Regions from separate parts of the Brevibacterium sediminis genome, predicted to be linked through region 1. Evidence: predicted binding sites of a transcription regulator. Region 1 holds the regulator's gene; each other region holds the start of a gene.
What was found. The regulator HspR, encoded in region 1, represses chaperone genes until heat shock. The targets are predictions, from matches to a motif close to AAGTTGAGTCNNNNNGACTCAACTT.
Positions count from the first base shown of each region.

Region 2: the regulator HspR is predicted to act here: its motif matches at 1,164-1,188, upstream of clpB (ATP-dependent chaperone ClpB).
Region 3: the regulator HspR is predicted to act here: its motif matches at 3,791-3,815, upstream of KTJ89_RS05410 (ATP-dependent Clp protease ATP-binding subunit).

Region 1 covers NZ_JAHQRN010000003.1:94,355-101,796, reverse strand. The annotation lists gene KTJ89_RS07820 (hypothetical protein) at 1-1,222, shown strand, start outside; gene KTJ89_RS07815 (lipoprotein 17-related variable surface protein) at 1,464-2,786, shown strand; gene KTJ89_RS07810 (DUF1206 domain-containing protein) at 2,932-3,807, opposite strand; gene KTJ89_RS07805 (heat shock protein transcriptional repressor HspR) at 3,957-4,397, opposite strand; gene KTJ89_RS07800 (DnaJ C-terminal domain-containing protein) at 4,412-5,428, opposite strand; gene KTJ89_RS07795 (nucleotide exchange factor GrpE) at 5,610-6,284, opposite strand; gene dnaK (molecular chaperone DnaK) at 6,284-7,442, opposite strand, start outside.
Region 2 covers NZ_JAHQRN010000007.1:67,081-74,522, forward strand. The annotation lists gene KTJ89_RS15595 (Na+/H+ antiporter) at 1-1,062, shown strand, start outside; gene clpB (ATP-dependent chaperone ClpB) at 1,250-3,856, shown strand; gene KTJ89_RS15605 (HTTM domain-containing protein) at 4,012-5,364, opposite strand; gene KTJ89_RS15610 (DUF5819 family protein) at 5,354-6,142, opposite strand; gene KTJ89_RS15615 (CaiB/BaiF CoA transferase family protein) at 6,358-7,442, opposite strand, start outside.
Region 3 covers NZ_JAHQRN010000002.1:228,414-235,855, reverse strand. The annotation lists gene KTJ89_RS05420 (hypothetical protein) at 1-153, shown strand, start outside; gene KTJ89_RS05415 (YidC/Oxa1 family membrane protein insertase) at 281-1,093, shown strand; gene KTJ89_RS05410 (ATP-dependent Clp protease ATP-binding subunit) at 1,223-3,772, opposite strand; gene KTJ89_RS05405 (TetR/AcrR family transcriptional regulator) at 3,949-4,599, shown strand; gene KTJ89_RS05400 (DHA2 family efflux MFS transporter permease subunit) at 4,596-6,344, shown strand; gene KTJ89_RS05395 (DUF3152 domain-containing protein) at 6,435-7,220, opposite strand; gene KTJ89_RS05390 (VOC family protein) at 7,324-7,442, opposite strand, start outside.

The DNA of each region.
Region 1 (7,442 bases):
TTTCACCGTCACCATCGACCGTGAGGACGAGGAATCAAAGACCCTCAACGGCACCATCAACGTCGTCGACGAAACCAGCGAGGTCGACCCGACCGTCAAGGTCGACTCGAAGGAGATCTCGCTCGAGGACTTCAAGAAGGACGGTCTGAAGTTCAGCGGATCCGGGTTCACCCCGAACGGAACCGTCAGCGTCAAGGGCGAGGCCGTCTCAACGCAGCGTGCCGCCGCACCGCAGGCTGACGAACTGCGCGCTGACGAAAACGGTGATGTCGAAGGCGTTGTGACCGCTCCCGAATCTCTCGAAGCCGGCACCTACTCGCTGACTTTCATCGACGATGAGACCAGCACCGCCAGCAACTCCGTCGAGGTCACCGTCACCGACGAAGACGAGGACGCCGTCGATCCGATCGACGCCTCACTCAAGGTCGATCCCAAGGAAATCACGGCCGCGGATCTCGCCAACAAGGACAAGGGCGTGACAGTCACCGTCTCCGGCGTGAAGAAGGGCGACACGATCACCGACTCACTCACCGGCAAGAGTGAGACCGCAGATGCCGACGGTGACTACAAGCTCCACCTCTGGTACGAAGGCAACCCCGCGAACCTCGAGGTCGGCAAGGTTCCGTTCACCGTCACCATCGACCGCGAAGGCACCGAGTCGGAGACTCTCAACGGCAACATCAACGTTGTCGGCGAAGACGACGGTGAGACCGAGGCTCCCGCCGAGGCGACCTTCAAGGTCTCGCCGAAGACGATCGAGGCGGCGGACTTCGCCAATGAGAAGAAGGGCGTCACCCTCGCCGTCGAGAACTGCGAGCCCGGCGCAGACGTCCACTTCGAGGTCAACCCGAAGGGCATCAACGTCACGGCCTACGAGAACACCGTCAAGGCTGACGACGAAGGCAATGCCTCCGTCAACGTCTTCGGCACCTCGTCGGATGTCTCCGCCTACGTCGGTGCGTACACTGCGACCGCGACCTGCGGCGACGACACCATGAAGGACTCCTTCACGGTCACTGAAGGCGCCAACGGCGGCGGATCTGACGGCGGAGACAACGGCAATGCTGGCAACGGCGGCGGAGATGACGGCAGCCAGTTGCCTCGCACCGGTGCCGACCTCGGTGGACTGACAACGGGAGCCCTGCTCCTCCTCGTCGGTGGCGCCGCGATCGCACTGACCGGCCGCAAGAACAAGTTCGGACAGACTCCGACGAGCTTCTGATCCGAGCCAGGCGGATGGCCTGAATCGAGTGGGAGGGGCGGCTCAGCACACGCTGAGCCGCCCCTCCCACTGTTCTGCAGTCTGTGACGAACCGGGTGTTCAGGGTGAATGAAGAATGAACTCTGCAACAGAGCCGACGTCAGTGCTGAACAAAACGACCACAACTATGTGTGTGGTGAATGTTGCATTACTGTTACATTCGTAATACTTCACACCCAGCTGTAATTTTCTAAGGAAATACATGAAGAAGCTCGCCCTCGCCCCCGCGGTGGCCATCGCCATCACCGGCCTGGCCGCATCCCCAGTCATCGCTGCTCCAAGCTCGGACAGCTACGCGCACACTGTCGTCAAGAACTCCGGCGACGCCCAGGAGAGCACTCCGTCTGAATCACCTGAGGCTGAAGCGCAGGCTATCGAGGCGAAGGTGACGACCTCCCCCAAGGAGATCACCGCCGAGGATCTCGCCAACAAGGACAAGGGAATCGTCGTCACGATCACCGGCCTTGAAGCCGGAGACAAGATCTCGGATTCGCTCACCGGCGAAGCAGGAAGTGCTGAGGGCGATACCTTCGAATACAACATCTACTCGACTCAGCCCGCCGAAGACATCGAGAACGGCAAGGTCGACTTCTCCGTCACGATCACTCGCGATGGCGAGGAGCGCACCTATGACGGGCTGAGCTTCTCCGTCGTCGACGACACAGACGAGCCCGAGGCTCCCGAGGTCGACCCGAAGGTCTCGCTCAACGCCGACAAGTTCACGGAGAGCGAGTTCGCAGAGAACGGCATCAAGGTCACCGGTGAGGGCTTCACCCCGAACAGCAAGGTCACCGTCGTCGGCGGCAACGCAACGTCGCCGTTCGCGACCAAGGAAGTCGAAGCCGACGACGAAGGAAAGATCTCCGCAACCCTGAAGTTCGAGGGCGACGAAGCGCTTCCGGCCGGCGACTACTCCGTCTGGGGCGTCGACCAGGAGTCGGAAACCAACTCCCCGGCTCAGGACTTCGTCATCACCGAAGACGAAACCGAAGAGCCCACCGCTCCGGTTGAAGAAGCCAAGCTGACCGTCTCCCCCGAGTCGATCACGCCTGCTGACTTCGTCAAGGAAGACAAGGGCGTCACCCTCGCCGTCGAGAACTGCGAACCCGGTGAAGACGTCCGCTTCCTCGTCAATCCCAAGGGCGAGTCGAGCGTCACCGCCTTCGACAAGACCGTCCAGGCTGACGACGAAGGCAAGGCCAACGTCAACGTCTATGGCACCAGCGCCTCCAACGCATCGGCCTACGTCGGCGAATACGACGTCACCGTCACCTGCGGCGATGACGAACTGATCGGTGACTTCTCGGTCGAGGAGGACTCGAACGCCGGCGGCGGCGATGAAGACGGCAACGGTGGAAACGACGATGGCGACAACGGAGATGCCGGCAACGGCGGCGACCTGCCCCGCACCGGTACCGAGCTGACCGGCCTCGTCGGCGGCGCCGGCCTCCTCCTCATCGGTGGAGTTGCAGTCGCCATGACCATGCGCCGCAAGAAGGTCGCCAAGGATCCCGCTGAGATCTGATGGCGACCGACTTGAGAACGTGCCGGCTCGACTGAGCCGGGCGTGAGTCGAAGAAGGGCGCGAACCCAGTTGGGTTCGCGCCCTTCTTCGTATCTCAGCGGCTAAACATCAGCGGCCAAACATCTGCCGCCGGGCAGAAGACTGCTCAATCCATGCGGTCGTACCTCGAGCGCAAGGCGAGGAAGACTCCGTAGAGGACCAGGCCCAAGCCCACCGCCAACAGCAGGTACGGCCCGAACGGCTGATCGCGCATGCCCTTGAGCGCACCGTCGATACCAGTGAACTCCTCCGGATCACCGGTCGCCGCAGACACCACGATGAGGATGCCCACCGACAGCAGCGTCGCACCTTTGCCCAGATACCCGACAACACCGGTGAACCCGACGAGGAAGCGGGTGAACGCGCTGCGCGGCCGACGAAGCTCATCTTTCCACTTCCGGCGCAGACCATTGATACAGAACACGATGCCGATGAGCGCAATCACGGCGCCGGCAGCCATGAGGATATACAGTCCGCCCGGGGCCTTCGCCACGGTCGTCGAGGCCTGTGAGCTCGCTTTGCCCGAGTCCGATCCTCCGCCGAAGACGAACTGGGAGAAGGTCGCGGCAACCACCACATAGGCAATGGCAGAACCGACCGTCGAGAAGAAGTCGATCCACTGTTTCCTCCCCTGCTTCTCCTGCGGGTCGCGAGTTCCGGCACCGCGCAGCGACGACGCACCGAAGAACGCGTTGACCAAGCACCACAACGCCATCAGCGCACAGCCGAGGAAGCAGATGACGATCAGCACCAGGCCGAAGGGCTGTGAAGCGATCTGTCCGACCGCTCCGGCCTGGTCGGCTTCGCCGCCGCCCTGCCCCAGGCCGATCGTCACGGCCGTCGCACCGAGGATCGCGTGGACCAACCCATTGGCAATGAAGCCCGCGCGGGCCACACGCTCGAACCAGCGGCTGTCCGCGGCTTCCTGAGCCGCCGAATCGGCACTGTCGGCGACCTGTCGAACCTTCTCTTTCTCGTTCACAGAGTCAGTGTCGCACAACACGTGTACTTTTCTGCGCCGCAATGAACTGGATTCGTCGAGCAACGCGAAAAGGCGGAGTGCGCACCGAAAGTTCGGTTCGCACTCCGCCTCGACGCTGTTCTCAGCGTCCCAGTCGGGCCTCGTCAGGATCAGCCGCGTCGGTACCGGTTGTACAGCACCAGAGCTCCCGGCTCAGGGCGACCCTGTGGGCGTCGTCCCCTCGAGATCGAGACGACGTCTCCGCCCACGGTTCCGGCCGCGAAGACACGCGCATCGCGTTCCTGCGCCGACCGGCGTGCCCGAACCTCGTCCTCAAGCTCCTCGTTGCGGCTCTTGAGCGCATCGACCTGATTCTGCAGGTCGATGATCTTCTTGATCCCGACGAGGTTGACTCCCTCGTCCTGCGACAGCTGCTGGATCAGTCGCAGCTTGGCGATGTCCTTCCCGGAATAACGCCGGCCCCGGCCCGCAGTGCGTTCCGGAGAGACGAGACCCAGTCGGTCATACTGCCGCAGCGTCTGTGGGTGCATGCCCGCCAGATCCGCGGCCACCGAGATGACATACACCGCCGCACTCGATGAAATGTGCATTGTGATTCACCACCTCAGCTGGCCTTGGCTTTGTCCAGCAAGCCGGCGCGTGGGTCCTCACCTTCAGTGGCGGCCTTGAACGACTCGACCGCTTGCTTGGCTTCCTTGGACAGGTTCTTCGGCGCCACGATCTCGACTGTCGCCAGCAGATCGCCGGTGCCCTTCTTCGTCTTCACACCTTTGCCCCGCACGCGCAGGGTCCGTCCCGACGGTGTACCCGGTGCGACCTTGACCTTGACGGGCATCCCGCCCAGAGTCGGCACCTTGACCTCGGCGCCGAGGGCCGCCTCGTCGAAGCTGATCGGCAGATCCATCCGCAGGTTGTCACCATCGCGGGTGAAGACCGGGTGCGGGCTCACGTGCACGGTGAGGATGACGTCACCGGGCTCGCCGCCGTTGGGGCTGGCCTTGCCCTTGCCGGCCAGGCGGATCTTCTGTCCGTCCTTGACCCCGATCGGGGTGCGCACGGTCAGCGGCTTCCCACCGGGCATGTTCAGCTTCACCGAGGCGCCGTCGATGGCTTCGGTGAACGACAGCGTCGTGCTCGACTTGATGTCGCCGCCCTTGACCGGAGGCTGGTAGCTGCCGTATCCGCCGCCACCGCCGAAACCTCCGCCGAATCCGCCGAGCAGATCCGCCAGGTCCGGGGGAACGTCTCCCCCACCGCCGTAGGTCGTGCGGGTCCGGGTGCGTCCGCCGCCTCCGAAGAGGTCGGAGAACACGTCGTCGAATCCGCCGCCGGCAGCCCCGCCGGGTCCACCGGAACCGGCGCTGAACCTGGCGCCGCCGCCCATGGCGCGAACCTGATCGTACTGGGCCCGGGATTCCTTGTCGGAGAGCACCTGGTGGGCCTGGCCGATCTCCTTGAACTTCTCCTCGGCCTTCTCATCACCGGGGTTGGCGTCCGGGTGATACTTGCGCGCGAGCTTGCGATAGGCCTTCTTGATCTCGGCATCGGAAGCATCCTTGGAGACGCCGAGGGTTTTGTAGAAGTCCTTGTCGAACCAATCATTCTGAGGTCCGGTATTCACCTGGCACCTCCTTTCCTTCCAATCAATCCTGTCATCAGGGTATTCACTTGTCCTCTCACAATCCGCATCCCCGGGGCGATGCCCCGGAGATCCGGACCGCCGCCGAGGCGGTTCCCCGGCCCCGCACGTCGGTGAACCGGCGTGCGGGGCAGGCAGCCGCCTCGGCGATCATGGTCGCTGCTCAGTCCTCCGGCTGCTGGACACCAACGCGGGCGGCGCGGATGATGCGCTCCCCGATCCGGTAGCCCGGCTGCATGACCAGGAAGAGCGTCGGATTCTCGACCTCATCCGAAGGCTGCTGCATGAGCGCTTCGTGGATATTCGGATCGAACTCGTCGCCGACCTCTCCGTACTGCTCGACGCCGAGCTTGTTCAGCGATTCGACCAGCTTGTTCACGTGGGTCTCGAAAGGCCCGGTGACATCGCCGTTGTCGCGAGCGAGCTTGACCTCGTCGAGCACAGGAATCAGGGCCTCGACGACCTTGATCGTGCCGCCGAGCGCCGCACGCTCACGTTCGCGGTCGGCCCGCATCCGGTAGGCCGCATATTCGGCGTTGATTCGCTTGAGGTCGGCCAGGTATCCCGCTGCCTCCGAACCCGGTTCGGGCTCGGCCTCCGGCTCGATGTCCTCGAGACCCGAGGCATCGGACGGGATGTCCACACCGAGGTCGCTGGCATCGGCCGCGGCAGCCTGTTCGGCATTCGGGTCCGCGGTCGGCTCCTCGCCGGCCCCGGCCGAGGCCGACTGGGCGTCGGCCTCGGGACGGACCTCACCGGTGTTCGGATCGACCCGGCGCTTGTCACTGAAGGTGAAGCCTGGCTCCTCGGACGACTTGTCGTTGCCCTCGGCAGTCATTACTTCTTCTCCTCATCCTCATCGTCGACAACTTCGGCGTCGACGACATCGTCGTCTGCGCTCGCATCGGCTGCGCCTTCACCGGCAGCTTCGGCGCCTTCGGCACCGCCCTGCTGGCTGTAGATGGCTTCGCCGATCTTCTGCTGGTTCTCCACGAGCTTGTCGTAGGCGCTCTTCACGGCGTCGTCGTCTTCACCCTTGAGGGCTTCCTTGACGGCGTCGACATCGCCCTGCATCTCGGTCTTGAGCTCTTCCGGCAGCTTGTCGGCATTGTCGGTCAGCAGCTTCTCGGTCTGGTAGGCGAGGTTCTCCGCATTGTTGCGGACGTCGGCAGCCTCACGGCGCTTCTTGTCCTCTTCTGCGTGCTCCTCGGCCTCGCGGACCATGCGGTCGATGTCTTCCTTCGGCAGTGCCGAACCGCCGGTGATCGTCATCGACTGCTCGGTGCCGGTGCCCTTGTCGGTGGCCGACACGTGGACGATGCCGTTGGCGTCGATGTCGAAGGCGACCTCGATCTGCGGCACACCGCGCGGAGCCGGAGCGATACCGGTCAGCTCGAAGGTGCCGAGGTTCTTGTTGTCGCGAGTGAACTCACGCTCACCCTGGAAGACCTGGATCGACACGGAGGGCTGGTTGTCCTCAGCGGTGGTGAAGGTTTCCGAACGCTTGGTCGGGATCGGGGTGTTGCGCTCGATGAGCTTGGTCATCACGCCGCCCTTGGTCTCGAGTCCGAGCGAGAGCGGGGTGACGTCGATGAGCAGGACGTCCTTGCGCTCACCCACGAGGACACCGGCCTGAACGGCGGCGCCGATGGCGACGACCTCATCGGGGTTGACGCCCTTGTTGGGCTCCTTGCCTCCGGTGAGTTCGGTGACGACGGCGGAGACGCCGGGCATACGGGTCGAACCGCCCACGAGGACGACGTGGTCAATGTCGCTGACGGAGACACCGGCGTCCTTCATGACTGCGTGGAACGGAGCCTTGGTGCGCTCGAGGAGGTCCTTGGTCAGGTCCTCGAACTTCGCACGGGTGAGGGTCTCATCCAGGTGGATGGGTCCGTTCTCGCTCATCGACAGGTACTGCAGCGAGATGTTCGTGCTGGTGGCCGAGGACAGTTCCTTCTTGGCCTGCTCTGCGGCTTCCTTGAGGCGCTGCAGA
Region 2 (7,442 bases), on a different contig from region 1:
GAGGTGGACTACGCAGATCTGGCCGTGTCGTTCGTCGTCTCCGCCGTCGTGGCGATCATCGTCGGCCTGGTGCTGTCCTTCGCCGCCTGGTGGGTGATGGAGAAGATCGATCACACGATCGCTCGGTCCTCCCTCATGCTCGTCCTGCCCTTCGGCGTCTACCTCGTGGCCGAGCACTTCCACGCCAGCGGGGTCATCGCCGTCGTCGTGGCCGCCCTCGAAGTGCGGCGCCGCGATGTCGAGGGGAACTCGGCGGAGCGGGTGACGCAGAACTCGACGTGGCAGGTCCTCGAGATGCTCATCACCGGAATCGCCTTCGGACTCATCGGCCTCGATCTGCGTCTCATCGTCGAATCCGAACACGCCGACCTCGGGCGAGCGCTGCTCGTCGGCGCGCTCATCGCTCTCATCGTCGTCGCCGTCCGCTTCGTCTGGCTGCTGCTCGGCACTGTCATCGAACGCAAGAGACGCGAGGAGGATCCGGATGCCGCACCTTTGAGCGTCCGCGATGCCACGCTGATGACCTGGGGCGGGATGCGCGGCCTCGCCACGGTCGCCTTGGCGCTGTCGATCCCGGCCACGACGAGTTCCGGTGCCCCGTTCCCCGGGCGGTCCTATGTCGTCGTCGCGGCCGCGGTGGTCCTGCTGCTCACTCTGGTGCTGGCGGGCCTGAGCTTTCCGACCGTCGTCGCTCTCCTCGGCATCGACGACGAGGCGGAGAAGGAACATCAGGCGACCAGGGACATCGCTCTGCGTGCCTACAAGGCTGCGATGCGCGAGATCAAGAACGATGACAGTCTGCCCGACGACGTCATCGAACCCCTGCGGGCGAGGTTCAAAGTCCTGCACGATCAGCTCAGCGGAACCACCGATGACCAGGCGAGCTCGGAGCAGGCGATGGCGTTCAAGGAACACCGGGAGCAGATGCTGGCCGTGCAGAAGAAGGCCATGCAGTCCGCGCGCGCCGAGGTGCTCAAGGCCCGGCGCGAACGCGGCACCGATCCGGAGATCGCCGACCGCGTGCTCCACCGCTTCGACCTCCAATCGGTCATCACGAGGTAGGGGCGGGCCGGTCCCGGCCGGGCAGGTTTCCGGGCCGGTCCCGGCTGGACAGGGACACGTATCCGGGCGGGCCGCCTCGGCGAAGTTCTTCTCGATTTTCAAAGTTGAGCGGAATAGACTCAACTTTGTCGGTGTTGTTCTTTTCGAGAGCTGAAATCAGCACAGAATTTGAGAAGGAGATGCGTACATGGACGCACAGATGACAACCAAATCCCGGGAGGCGCTGCAGACTGCGGTCAACGACGTCGTCGCCCGGAAGAACAATCAGATCGAACCGGCCCACCTCGTCGCGGCCCTGCTCGGCCAGCCCGATTCGCTCGCCGCGACCCTGCTGACGAAGGTCGGTGCCGACCCGCAGACCGTGCTGCGGTCCATCGAGTCCGTGATCAGCGGATTCCCCACCGTCAGCGGTTCCACCGTCAGCCAGCCGGGACTCTCCCGCGCCGGCCTGGAGATGATGAACCTCGCACAGGAGGAGATGACGGCCCTCGGCGACCAGTTCGTCTCGACCGAACACCTGCTGCTCGCCGCTGCGGCCGGCAAGGACGGCGCCGGTGAGGCGCTGCGCGCGAATGGGGCCAACAGGGACGCACTGCTCGCGGCCCTGCCCGAACTGCGTGCCGGAAAGAAGGTCACTTCGGAGAACCCCGAGGAGACGATGCAGTCGCTGGAGAAGTTCGGCATCGATCTCACCGCCGTCGCCCGGGAAGGCAAGCTCGACCCGGTGATCGGCCGCGACAAAGAGGTTCGCCGCGTCGTCCAGGTGCTCTCGCGGAGGACGAAGAACAACCCCGTTCTCATCGGTGAACCCGGCGTCGGCAAGACCTCCGTCGTCGAAGGCCTGGCCCAGCGGATCGTGGCCGGAGACGTGCCCGAATCGCTGCGCGACAAGACGCTCATCAGCCTCGACCTGTCCGCCATGGTCGCCGGCGCGAAGTACCGCGGTGAGTTCGAGGAGCGGTTCAAGGCCGTGCTCGAGGAGATCAAGAACGCCGACGGTCGGATCATCACCTTCATCGACGAGCTCCACACGATCGTCGGTGCCGGTGCCGGCGGAGACTCCTCGATGGACGCAGGCAATATGCTCAAGCCGATGCTCGCCCGCGGTGAGCTGCGGATGATCGGTGCCACCACGTTGGACGAATACCGCGAGAACATCGAGAAGGATCCCGCTCTGGAGCGCCGGTTCCAGCAGGTCTTCGTCGGTGAGCCCAGCGTCGAGGACACGATCGCGATTCTGCGCGGGCTCAAGGAACGCTACGAAGCTCACCACAAGGTCTCGATCAACGACGGCGCCCTGGTCGCGGCCGCAACGATGTCGAACCGGTACATCACCGGCAGGCAGCTGCCGGACAAGGCCATCGACCTCGTCGACGAGGCGGCTTCCCGCCTGCGGATGGAGATCGATTCGGCTCCGGTCGAGATCGATGAGCTCCGCCGCGCCGTGGACCGCCTGAAGATGGAGGACATGGCCCTGGCTAAGGAGACCGACTCCGCGTCGATCGAGCGGTTGAGCGCCCTGCGTGCCGATCTCGCCGACAAGGAGGAGGAGCTGCGCGGACTCGAGGCGACCTGGGAGTCCCAGCGTGCCGGCCTCAACCGGGTCGGTGAGTTGAAGACGAAGCTCGACGAGCTGCGTTCGGCCGCCGAGAAAGCTCAGCGCGACACGGACCTCGAGACCGCATCCCGTCTGCTCTACGGCGAGATCCCTGCCGTGCAGAAGGAGATCGCCGAGGCCGAAGCCGCCGAGGCCCAGGCCGAGGCGGGAGCGAATTCCGATCAGATGGTCTCGGACAAGGTCTCGAGCAACGACATCGCCGAGGTGGTCTCCTCGTGGACGGGCATCCCCGCCGGACGCCTCGTCCAGGGCGAGGTCGAGAAGCTGCTGGGAGCCGAGGGCATCCTCGGTGAGCGTCTCATCGGGCAGAAGAACGCCGTCGCCGCGGTCTCCGACGCCATCCGCCGTTCGCGGGCCGGGGTCGCCGACCCGGATCGCCCGACCGGTTCGTTCCTGTTCCTCGGACCCACCGGCGTCGGCAAGACGGAGCTCGCGAAATCTCTCGCGGACTTCCTCTTCGACGACGAGAAAGCCCTGATCAGGATCGATATGAGCGAATACGGTGAGAAGCACACCGTGTCCCGCCTCGTCGGTGCACCTCCGGGTTACGTCGGATACGACGAGGGCGGCCAACTCACCGAGGCGGTCCGCCGTCGCCCGTACTCTGTCGTGCTGCTCGACGAGGTCGAGAAGGCGCACCCGTCCGTGTTCGACATCCTGCTGCAGGTCCTCGATGACGGTCGGCTCACCGACGGTCAGGGACGCACGGTCGACTTCAGGAACACCATCCTGATCCTGACCTCGAACCTCGGTTCACAGTTCCTCGTCGACAAGAGCCTGTCGACCGAGGAGCAGCGGAGCAAGGTGCTCGATGTCGTGCATGCGACGTTCAAGCCCGAGTTCCTCAACCGTCTCGATGACATCGTGCTCTTCGACGCGCTCAGCCAGACCGAGCTCGCGTCGATCGTCGATCTGCAGATCTCGCACATGTCGCGCCGGCTCTCCGACCGTCGTGTCTCGCTCGAGGTCACTCAGGGAGCCGAGGACTGGTTGGCGCTCGAAGGCTACGATCCGGCGTTCGGTGCCCGGCCGCTGCGCAGGCTGGTCCAGCGCGAGATCGGCGACAAGCTGGCCCGCGCTCTGCTCGCCGGCGACATCGTCGACGGGGACACCGTGGTCGTCGACCTGCCCGAAGACCCCGAGGCCACCGGCCTGGAGCTGCGCCCCAAGCGGTAAGGCTCCCGGCTGGGGCGTGCTGCGCGGATTCGGCCCAGTTTGAGTTGAATAGCACCTATTCGAACATGGGCTATTCAACTCAAACTGGGCTGTTTCGCTGACCGCAGGGTCTCCCATTTCAGCATCTGCCGGTTGCTGAGCGCTATGCGCGACGGTTACTTGCCGCGAGAGCCTGCGGACGACCGCGTACGAGTCTTCGCAGACCCGCCCTTGGCAGCACCCGAACCACCGCGAGCACCCGAACCGCCGCGGCCACCGGCGGAACCGCCACCAGCCCCACCAGCACCCCGCGGAGCCGATGACGTCCACCAATGCCGCAGGTAGGCGCTGACCTTCGCGAATGAACGATCGCGGATGAAGATCGCATCGACGGCGATCATCGTCAGCGAGAACCACGGCAGGCCCATGAGCAGCGCGATGCCCAAGTGGAAGGACAGGATGCCCAGCAGCGCGATGATGCGGGTGTAGCGGTTGAAGAGCATGAACGGGAAGGCGCACTGGAAGAGGATCGATCCCCACGAGATCGCTACGACCATCGGCCCCCACGCCGTCATCAGGTCCGACAGCACCGGCCACGTGCCGAACTGCTGAGTGTGCAGCGGGTTGTACACGGCGAATCCGTGCTGCCAGGCCTCGCCTCCGGCCTTGTACAGACCGCCGGACATGTAGATTGCGCACACCTGGAACGCGAGTACGACGATCGCGAGGTTGTTGGCCATGATGAGCGCCCAGCGCCACGAGCCGCCGTCGTTGTCCGGGAATTCCGGGTTCCGCGCGCGCCGCCTGGCGTCGAGGGACCATCTGCGGGTCGTATCGGCGAAGAGCATGGCGATCATGAACATCCGGTAGGCGTTGTCGCCCTGATCCCCTGCCCCGTCGTTGAGCTCGATGAAGCTCACCCACAGCACGAGGTAGATCGGCAGGACGATCCTTGTGCGCCACCCGAGGATGATGACGATCGCCAGCAGCGCGAGCCCGATCATCATCGCCGTGAACAGCGGCGGCGTCGTCACCGCTCGGTGGAAGAGGGAGAAGAGCCAGATGGTCGGGAAATCGCTCTTGGGTTCGGCGATCTCCCCGTTCCAGGCCGATCCCACACCGAAGGTGTAATGCCGAGCGCTGAAGTTCGTGAGGATGAGGCCGAGACCGGCGAATCCGATGAGGATCCGTGTCACCGCCAGCCCGTATGTCGCGTGGTACCGGCCGGTGAGCATCTCCTCGAGCCAGTTCCACCCCTGCGCGAGCTTCGTCCGCACGAGGGTCGTCACCGGGACCAGCCCGAATTCAGGAGCCGAATCACTCGCCGAGGCGGTCCCATCGTTTCCGCGGCCGGCGGAGTCCGAACCGTGGTCCTTCTCCGGTTTCCGCGCCGAGGCGGTGCCGGCGTTCGCGTGGCCCGCGGAGTCCTTCACCCGGCCCTGCGCCGAGGCGGCCGTGCCGGTCCGCTGGTCAGTGACCTCTGCATCGTGGTCGTCCCCGCCTGTGCGGGTCGTGTCATCACTGTTCACCGACGCACCTCACTTCGTCCGAGGCACAGAAGTACTTCGTGAATTCCTCTTGGGACTGATGGTCTTCGACGACGAGTGCGCGCCATCCCACGGGGACGGGTTGGATGTTCGGACGCTTCGCGTCTTTGTCGTTGCGTTCGGCGAAAGGCACGACGTTCTGACGGGCGGCCTGGTATTGGACGCGCTGGACGTCGTCGCCCCAGATGGCCTTCGCCACCTGCGTCGCATACGCGGTGGCCAGATGTTCGCTCTCCAGGTAGGCGGGAATCGCGTTCTCCGGGTCGTCGTATTCCCCCAGCTTCGTCTCCAGCCGGTCGACGGAATCGTCGCCCTTGAAGTAGTCGAGTTTGACGATCGCCTTCTGATCGTCGGGCAGATCTTCCCACGAACCTTTGATGTCCGAGGCCACTCCGATGCCCAGCCCCGCCGACCGCGGCGGGAACAGCTTGTATGTCGAGTGGTCGAGTTCGACATCGGTGGCCCGCACCCATTGAGTGATCTCTTCGCCGCTGTCGGTCTTGATCACCGCGCGCACATCGAAGTAGTAGTCGCCGTTGATCGGCTCGGGGGCGAACACGCTCCACGACTGTCCCCACAGCGGGATCATGTATTTGGAGAGCAGGTCACCGGGAATCACCTCCCTCGCCGTCGAGGCAGGGGCGATCCACAGGAAGCTGGCGAAGATATGGAACCCTGTGATCGCCATCGCGATGACCATCAGGGTCCATTTCACCGCCGAACGTCTCCGAGGTGTGACCTCGGTCGACTCATTGTCCATCTCGGTTCCGGAATTCTCTTGGGAATACGACTGCCGTCACCGGAGGTCCCGCGCCTCATCGGTCGCTTGGCAGATCTCTCGGTGACAACACACAGTCAATAGGGTACTTCAGCTGTGGCACTGCCCGCCCGGGCAGCGGCAGAATCATTCGCGGTCATCAGGCGCAAGATGACTTCCTCACGATGACTTGCCGATTCGCGGCGCACGCCCGAAGTCTATTCGGCCGCCCTCAGCCACGCCTTGACCGCTTCCGTGGAATCGCCGAGCGTCGGCGGAGCCAGTTCGTAGCTCGGCGGGGTCTCGGACAACCGGATCGGGTTGCGGACGGTGGGGATGACGCGATCGCCCTGACCCGCCTCGGCGACGGGCTCGAGTCCCAGCGACGATGCCAGGTCCACACCTTGGGCGATCGAGTTGATCGGCGCGCAGGGCAGCCCCGCCTCGGTGAGGATGTCGAACCATTCCTGGTTCGTCTTCTCGCTCAACGCGGCGATGAGCTCGGGCTCGAGGTCATCGCGGTTGACGTTGCGGTCGGCGAAGTTCGCGAACCGTTCATCGGTCGCCCATTCGGGGTGGCCGAGCACCTCGGCGAGCCGGGCGAACTGCTTGTCGTTGCCGCACGCGATGATGATCTGGCCCTCCGCCGTGGGCATCGGCTGGTACGGGTAGAGGCTCGGGTGCTTGTTGCCCATCGCCTGCGGAGTCACGCCGCCGGCCACATATGCCGAGGTCTGGTTCGCCAGCCCGGACAGCGCCGAGGACAGCAGATTCGTCTCGACCAGCTGACCGGTCCCGGTGTCCTTGCGGTGGTTGAGCGCGCCGAGGATGCCGAGCGCCGTATGCAGTCCCGTGATCACGTCGACGACAGCGACACCCGCCTTGACCGGGCCCGACTCTTCGGAGCCGGTGACCGACATGAATCCGGACAGACCCTGGATGAGCAGATCGTAGCCCGGCTGAGGATTGTCGCGACCGAAACCCGTCACCGAGGCGTAGACGATGCCCGGATTGACCGCGCTGACCGACTCATAGTCGAGGCCGTACTTCGCCAGTCCCCCGGCCTTGAAGTTCTCCACGAGCACATCCGCGCGAGCAGCGAGCTGCTGGGCGAAGGAGAGGTCGTCGGAGTCCTTGAAATCGAGGACGACGGAGTGCTTGTTCCGGTTCGCCGTGAGGAAATACGTCGCATCATCCCCTCGCCGAGGCGGCGCCCAGTGACGTGTATCGTCCCCGGTTCGCCCCTCCACCTTGATGACCGTGGCACCCAGATCCGCAAGCATCATCGTCGCGTAGGGGCCGG
Region 3 (7,442 bases), on a different contig from region 1:
GCTCTGCTGCGTGTGCTCTCGCTGTCGGCACGCCCGCCGTCTCTGCCGGACACGCGCCGAAGCATCCGCGAATTCCGCATGCCGGAGGAGCCCGGGACTCCGGGTACGGCTCTGCCCAGAGCCCCCTCTTCCGTCGTTCACGCCATCGCCTGAACGACCTGTTCCGTACGGAACGTCTCCCCGCCTCGGCGCGGGCAATTGTCATCAATCGTCACGGTGATGGCCTTCAACGGCCCATTCAACCGCGCCTCAGTGCGCCCTGTCCGAAGGACACTCACCTGTGAACATCTACGAATTCCTGCCCATCCGCCTGCTCGTCGAGGCCGCCTACACGGTGGTCACGGGGATCAGCGACATTCTCGAACCGCTCGCCGGCGGCTTCAGTGCCGCCCTGGCCGTCATCGTGCTCACCGTCCTGGTCCGCGCCGTGCTCATCCCCGTCGGGGTGTCCCAGGTCAGGGCAGGCATCACTCGGAAACGACTGGCCCCGAAGATCAAAGAGCTGCAGACGAAGTACAAGAAGCAGCCCGAACTCATGCAGCGGAAGCTCATGGAGCTGTACAAAGAGGAGAATGCCTCGCCCTTCGCCGGATGCCTGCCGGTGCTGGCACAGACCCCAGTGCTCATGGCCGTCTATGGCCTCTTCATCAATGCGACGATCGGCGGGCACGCCAATGAGCTGCTCGGTCATACGCTCTTCGGTCTGCCCCTGAACACGAGCTTCGTCAGACTGCTCGGCGCCGGCGATCTGACCGGCACCGCGATCACGGTCTACCTCATCCTCGTCGTCCTCATCGCCGTCGTCGCGGGGTTCTCCCGACACCTGCTCACCCCGGCCACACCCGAGACCCCGACCGCTCCCCCGGCAAAGAACGGGTCAGATGCTCCGGCGATGCCGGATCTGTCCGGAGTGATGAAGACCCTGAGCTTCATGCCCTTCCTCACCGCGATCTTCGCGCTCTTCGTCCCCTTGGCCGCCGCTCTCTACCTGGCGACGACGACCACGTGGACGCTCGGCGAACGGCTCGTCCTCAGCCGCCTCCTCGGGGCGAACGATCCCCAGCCCGAACAGTCCTCTGCCACCCGCGGCTGAACCGGGACGCGACGCTGCCCGCAGCAACGACAGAGCCCGGGACGAAAGAACGGAATCTTTCGTCCCGGGCTCATTCCGGTTCGGACGCGTCGCTGAGAAGCGACGGCCGGTGCAGGGCCGCCTCGGTGATCAGGCGATGATCGGCTCCGGGCGGGTGCCGGCCACGACCTTGAGTGCGCCGTCAACGACCGTGGCACGCACGGTGCCGCCCTCATCGACCGCCTCGGTGACGAGGAGATCGGCGATGCGGTCGTCGAGCTCGCGCTGGATCGTACGACGCAGCGGACGGGCGCCGAACTCGGGTTCGTAGCCTTCATCGGCCAGCCAGTCGAGAGCCTCTGCCGAGACGTCGAGGGCGATGCCCTGAGCCTCGAGGCGCTGCTTCGACGCGGCCAGCTGGTGATCGACGATGGACCGAAGCTGCTCGCGATCGAGCCGCGAGAACATCACGGTGTCATCGATGCGGTTGATGAACTCCGGCCGCATGAACTCCTTGAGGCGACCCATGACCTTGGCCTTGAGATCCTTCTCCGCGTCTCCCGCAGCCCCGGAGGCGAAGCCCAGCGGAGTGCCGGACATGAACTCGGAGCCGAGGTTCGAGGTCATGATGACCACGGTGTTGCGGAAGTCGACCGTGCGGCCCTGACCGTCGGTGAGCCGTCCGTCGTCGAGGACCTGCGGCAGCAGGTTGAACGCATCCGGATGGGCCTTCTCGACCTCGTCGAGGAGGATGACCGAATACGGGCGACGGCGGACCTTCTCCGTCAGCTGCCCTGCCTCGTCGTAGCCGACGTAGCCGGGAGGAGCACCGACGAGGCGGGACACCGTGTGGCGTTCGCCGAACTCGCTCATATCGAAGCGGATCATGGCCGACTCGTCGTCGAACAGGGTCTGCGCCAGAGCCTTCGCCAGCTCAGTCTTGCCGACACCGGTGGGGCCGAGGAAGAGGAAGCTGCCGATGGGACGGTTGGGATCGGCCATACCGGTCTGGCTGCGGCGGATGGCGCGCGACACGGCGGTCACGGCTTCGTCCTGTCCGACCACGCGGTCGTGGAGGACCTCTTCCATGTTCGCCAGTCGTGCCTTCTGGCTCTGCGTCATCCGCGCTGCCGGGATTCCGGTGGCCCGGGAGACCACATGCGCGATCTCCTGCTCACCGATGATCGCCTCGGCGGCAGCGGTCTTCACGGCCTCCGCGTCCGGGTTCTCGGCGGATTCGATCCGAGCGGTCACCTCGTTGATCTCATCGCGGACACGGCCGGCACGCTCGTAGTCCTCCACCTCGATAGCGGACTTCTTCTCCGCTTCGAGTTCGGAGAGATTGAGCTTGAGCGCGTCGATATCGACCGCGGGTCCGCGCCTGAGCGACATCCGGGCGCCGGCCTGGTCGATGAGGTCGATGGCCTTGTCCGGCAGGAAGCGGTCCGTGATGTAGCGGTTCGACAGCTCCACGGCCGCACGGACCGCCTCGGCAGTGTAGGTGACCTCGTGGAACTCCGCGTAGCGATCCTTCAGCCCGTCGATGATCGTCACCGCATCCTCGACGCTCGGCTCACCCACGGTCACCGGCTGGAAGCGACGCTCGAGAGCCGAATCCTTCTCGATGGTGCGGTACTCCTTGAGCGTGGTCGCGCCGATCATGTGCAGATCGCCGCGGGCCAGGCGCGGTTTAAGGATGTTGCCGGCGTCCATCGAGTTCGCCTCGCCGTTGCCGCCGGCGCCGACGAGGGTGTGGAGTTCATCGACGAAGACGATCATGTCCCCGTCGTCGGCGATCTCGTTGAGCGCTCCGGTCAGGCGCTCTTCGAAGTCACCGCGGTAGCGCGTGCCGGCGAGCATTCCGGGCATATCGAGTGCGATGATGCGCTTGCCCTGCAGCTGCTTGGGAACTTCGCCCGAGTGGATGGCCTGAGCGAGGCCTTCGGCGACCGCGGTCTTGCCGACACCGGCCTCGCCGAGGAGAACCGGGTTGTTCTTCGTCCGGCGGGCGAGGATCTCGATCGTCTGCTCGATCTCCTCCGAGCGGCCGATGACGGGATCGAGTTTGCCTTCGGCTGCGAGCTCGGTGAGGTCCGTACCGAACTTCTCCAGCACGGATTCCTGACCGTCCTCGCCTTCGGCCTCCTGGCCGGGATGCATACCTGCGGCTTCGGCCGCCTCGGCACCGGCCTGCAGTGCAGCCTGGGTGACGCCTGCCTGGGCGAGGATCCGACCGGCGGGCATCTCCTGGTTGAGCACGAAGGCGAAGAACATGTGTTCGGGATCGATGTAGGTCGACCCGAAGGCTCGCGCCACCTGATAGGCGTCGAGCAGGGCGCGCTGGGCCGAACCGGTCAGCGTGGGCGTGGAATCCGCCTCGGTGTCGGTGCTGGCCGGAAGGCGCTCTTCGATCGCATGGGCGATGGCCTCGGGATCGGCGCCGGCCTGGCGCACGGCGGAGATTCCGGGTTCGGAATCGACCATGGTGCGCAGGATGTGGAGCGCGTCGACCTCGGACTGACCGTGTCGTCCTGCGAACTCCGCGGCCGCTTCGATGACCTCGTGGCTGCGCTTGCTCAGCAGTCGGTTGATGTCGACGGAACGGCCTCGGCGGGCTCCGGTCTGCCCCTGGAGGAAACGAGCGAGGAACTCGTCGAACGAGTCTCCGCCCGAGCCTGCGGGTCCGAAGAATGTGGCCAAAGCTGACCTCCTCTTTCAAAGTTGAGCGTATACGACTCAATCAACAGGTGCACGCGGACATATATTCCCACCTGTCGACCGCCCGACGACGGAGTGTGAACAACATCACCGTCGAGAAATGCATTGAATGCATTTCTGCATTTGGTGCAAATTTGCAAGAGGTGCATAATTTTCTGGTGAGTTCCGAACCGACCGAATCCCTGCGCGAGCGCCAGACCCGTGAGCGCCGCGCGTCCATCCACGCCGCGGCCGTCGATCTCGTCTTCGATCATGGACTCGACGAGGTGACTGTGGCTCGGATCGCGGAAGCTGCGGAGGTCTCGACGCGCACGTTCTTCAACTATTTCCCTACCAAGGAGATGGCGATCGTCGGACTGACGACCTCTGACGATATCGCCGCCGCTCTGCAGCGATTCATCGAGAACTTCGAGCCCCGGCGCGAGCGTCTGGTGGAGGATCTCTCCTTCACCATCCGCGCCGCGTTCGAATTCCTGCTGCCGCGGTCGGCGAACAAGCAGAAGCTGCGCGCGATCCAGGCTCGGCATCCGCACCTCGGCATGCTCAGCATGGAGACGAAACGGCACTACTCCGAGCAGATCATCACCGGCATCCGCCGGCGGATCGAACGTCGCGGAATCACCTTTGCCGATGACGACACCGCCGCACGGGCCACGCGGATGCTCGCGCAGCTGTGCAGCATCCCGCTCGAGCACGCTTTCGCCTCCGCGCGATTCGACACCGAACACGAATTGGACGACGAACGGGTGGACCAGGCGTTCACCTCCTCGATCGAACTGTTCCTGACCCTCTTAGAAAGGCTGAAATGACCACTACCGCCACCGTGCCCGCTGCCGAGAAGCAGCACGGCGCCGAGGAGGAGCCGGAGATCGAGACCTCGTCGGTCATCCTGCTATTCACCGGCCTGATGCTGGCAATGTTCATGTTCTCGCTCAACCAGACCATGCTGGCCACGGCCCTGCCGACCATCGTCGGTGACCTCAACGGCGTCGACCAGATGCTGTGGGTCTCGACGGCGTTCATGTTGGCGTCGACGATCATGATGCCGATCTACGGCAAGTTGGGCGATTCGTTCAACCGGAAGAAGATCTTCATCTTCGCCATCTGCATGTTCATCCTCGGTTCGATCGTCGGCTTCCTGGCCCACAACATGGCCGTCCTCATCACCGCACGCGTCATTCAGGGCCTCGGCGGCGGCGGTCTCATCATCCTCTCGCAGGCTCTCATCGCCGCGGTTGTGCCGGCGCGCAAACGCGGCCCGTATATGGGCATCATGGGGGCGAACTTCGCGGTCACCTCGGTGGCGGGACCGCTGATCGGAGGCTGGATCACCGAGGGTCCGGGCTGGCGCTGGACATTCGCTCTCAATCTTCCGTTCGGCGTGCTCGCGCTCATCGCCGCCATCCTCTTCCTCAAGGTCCCCAAGTCGGATCGGTCGGTCAAACGCCATGTCGATGTCGCGGGAATGATCCTCATCGCCGAATTCACCTCGGCACTCATCCTCACGACTTCGTGGGGCGGGCATCAGTACGACTGGGACGATCCGATCATCATCGGACTCATCGCCATCGCCGTCATCAGCGCCGTCGTCTTCGTCTTCGTCGAACAGGCTGTGCCCGAACCCGTCATCCCGATGTTCGTGTTCAAGGACACGAACTTCGTCCTCTGCACGATCGCCGGCATGTGCATCGCCATCGGCATGTTCGGCGTACTTTCGTACATGCCCACATTCCTGCAGATGGCCCACGGGATCGAAGCGACCAAGGCCGGGCTCCTCATGGTGCCCATGATGGCCGTGATGCTGCCGAGCTCGGTCATCATCGGCTTCGTCGTCTCGAAGACGGGACGGTACAAGTGGTACCCGGTGCTCGGCAGCGCGATCGTCGGCGTCGCCCTCTTCCTCATGGGGACCTTCGTCACGGCCGATCAGAACGTTCTCGTCGTCATCGGCTGCCTGTGTGTGCTGGGCCTCGGCCTGGGACTGTCGATGCAGATGCTCGTGCTCATCGTCCAGAACTCGTTCCCGGTGGCGATGGTCGGCACGGCGACGGCGTCGAACAACTTCTTCCGGCAGATCGGCGGCACGCTGGGCATGTCGCTGATCGGTTCGCTCTTCACCTCGCGGCTGGCATCCAACCTCGAGGACGGCATCAAGTCCCTGGGACCCCAGGGCGCCCAGGCGATGAAGGGCACGGGGTCGAACTCACTGACCCCCGAAGTGGTCAAGTCGCTGCCCGATCCGATCCACTCGATCATCGTCAATGCGTACAGCGATGCGCTGGTGCCGATCTTCCTGTGGGTCTGCCCGCTGGGAATCATCGCGGCAGTCATCCTCATGTTCGTTCGTGAGAAGGCTCTGGCCACGAAGATCGATGCGGGCGCCCCGACGGACCATCAGCGTGAGGTCGTCGCGACCGACAGCATCGCTGTCGTCGAACAGCCTGGTTCGCTGGCCCCCTCGGGCACGAGCTCCGTCAGCGATGAGATCGAGTACGAGACGGCAACGCGAGGTGCCGAAGACTACTCTCTGCGGCCCCGCTCGCCCAAGCACTGATACGCACGTCTACACAATGACAGCGCAGGCCCCGCAATTGCGGGGCCTGCGCTGTATCGCGGCCGGAGTCTGTCCGCGACTGCCGCGGAACTAGCCTTTCGAGGGCCATCCGTTCGGCTCACACCCCTGCAGGCCCTTCGTCTGCTGCTGCATGAGCGGTGCGGTCTTGCCCGGTCCGGGGCAGGATTCGTGGCCGTGGCCGAGAGCGTGACCGACCTCGTGGTTGATGAGGTACTGCCGGTACTGGACGATATCGTCGAACTCCTCCGTGGCGGAGACCCAGCGCTTGGCGTTGAGGATGACGTTGGGTCCATTGCGGCATGAGAGCTTGCCCAGGGTCCGCAGCGGCAAGCACATCTCGTCGACGGTATCGGGGCTGGCGATGGAGATCATCGTGTCCTGGCCTTCATCGACGAGCTCGATGGAGACGTCGTCCATGTCCTGCCAGCCGCGCTCGTCCTGGAGGGTCTTGATGATGAAGTCGCCGGCCTCATCGACGTCGATGGGCAGGTTGTCTTCGACGCGCAGGGCGACCTTGAACGTCTTGCCCTCGTCGCGGTTGGGTCCGGTCTCCTCTTTCGGCCGGTCCCATTTTCCGCTGCCATGATCGTCGATATCGTCTTCGCTGACTCCGGCCGCTCCTGCATCCTCGACGTTCGCGGTCTCGGTGGGCGTGGGCGACTCACTCGGCTTGGCCTCGGCTGAGTCGCTCGGGTCCGGCGAAGCGGCCTGCGTTTCGGCCGCCTTCGGAGTCGGCCGCGTCTCTTCGTCGGCGGCGGGCGCGCAGGCGCTCAGTCCGACGACCAGTGAGACAGCGACAAGCGAGGTCAGGGTGCGGAGGCGTGGACGGGAGGCGAGACGGGTTCGACTGAGCACGCCTGTGAGTCTATCTCCTGCCGATTCATCGAGAAACGGGTTGCGTGTCGAGAAACGTGCGCACACACCCGTGTCTCGACACTCAGCCCATTTTTCGGCGAAGTCAGAACTCGAGCACGCCGCCGGGCCCGCGCAACCTGGCACGCAGACGACAGACCGGCCCCTCGACCACCGCGGTGTCACCGGCCCCGAGTACCTCGAGCACCTGCCGCGCCGCCTCGG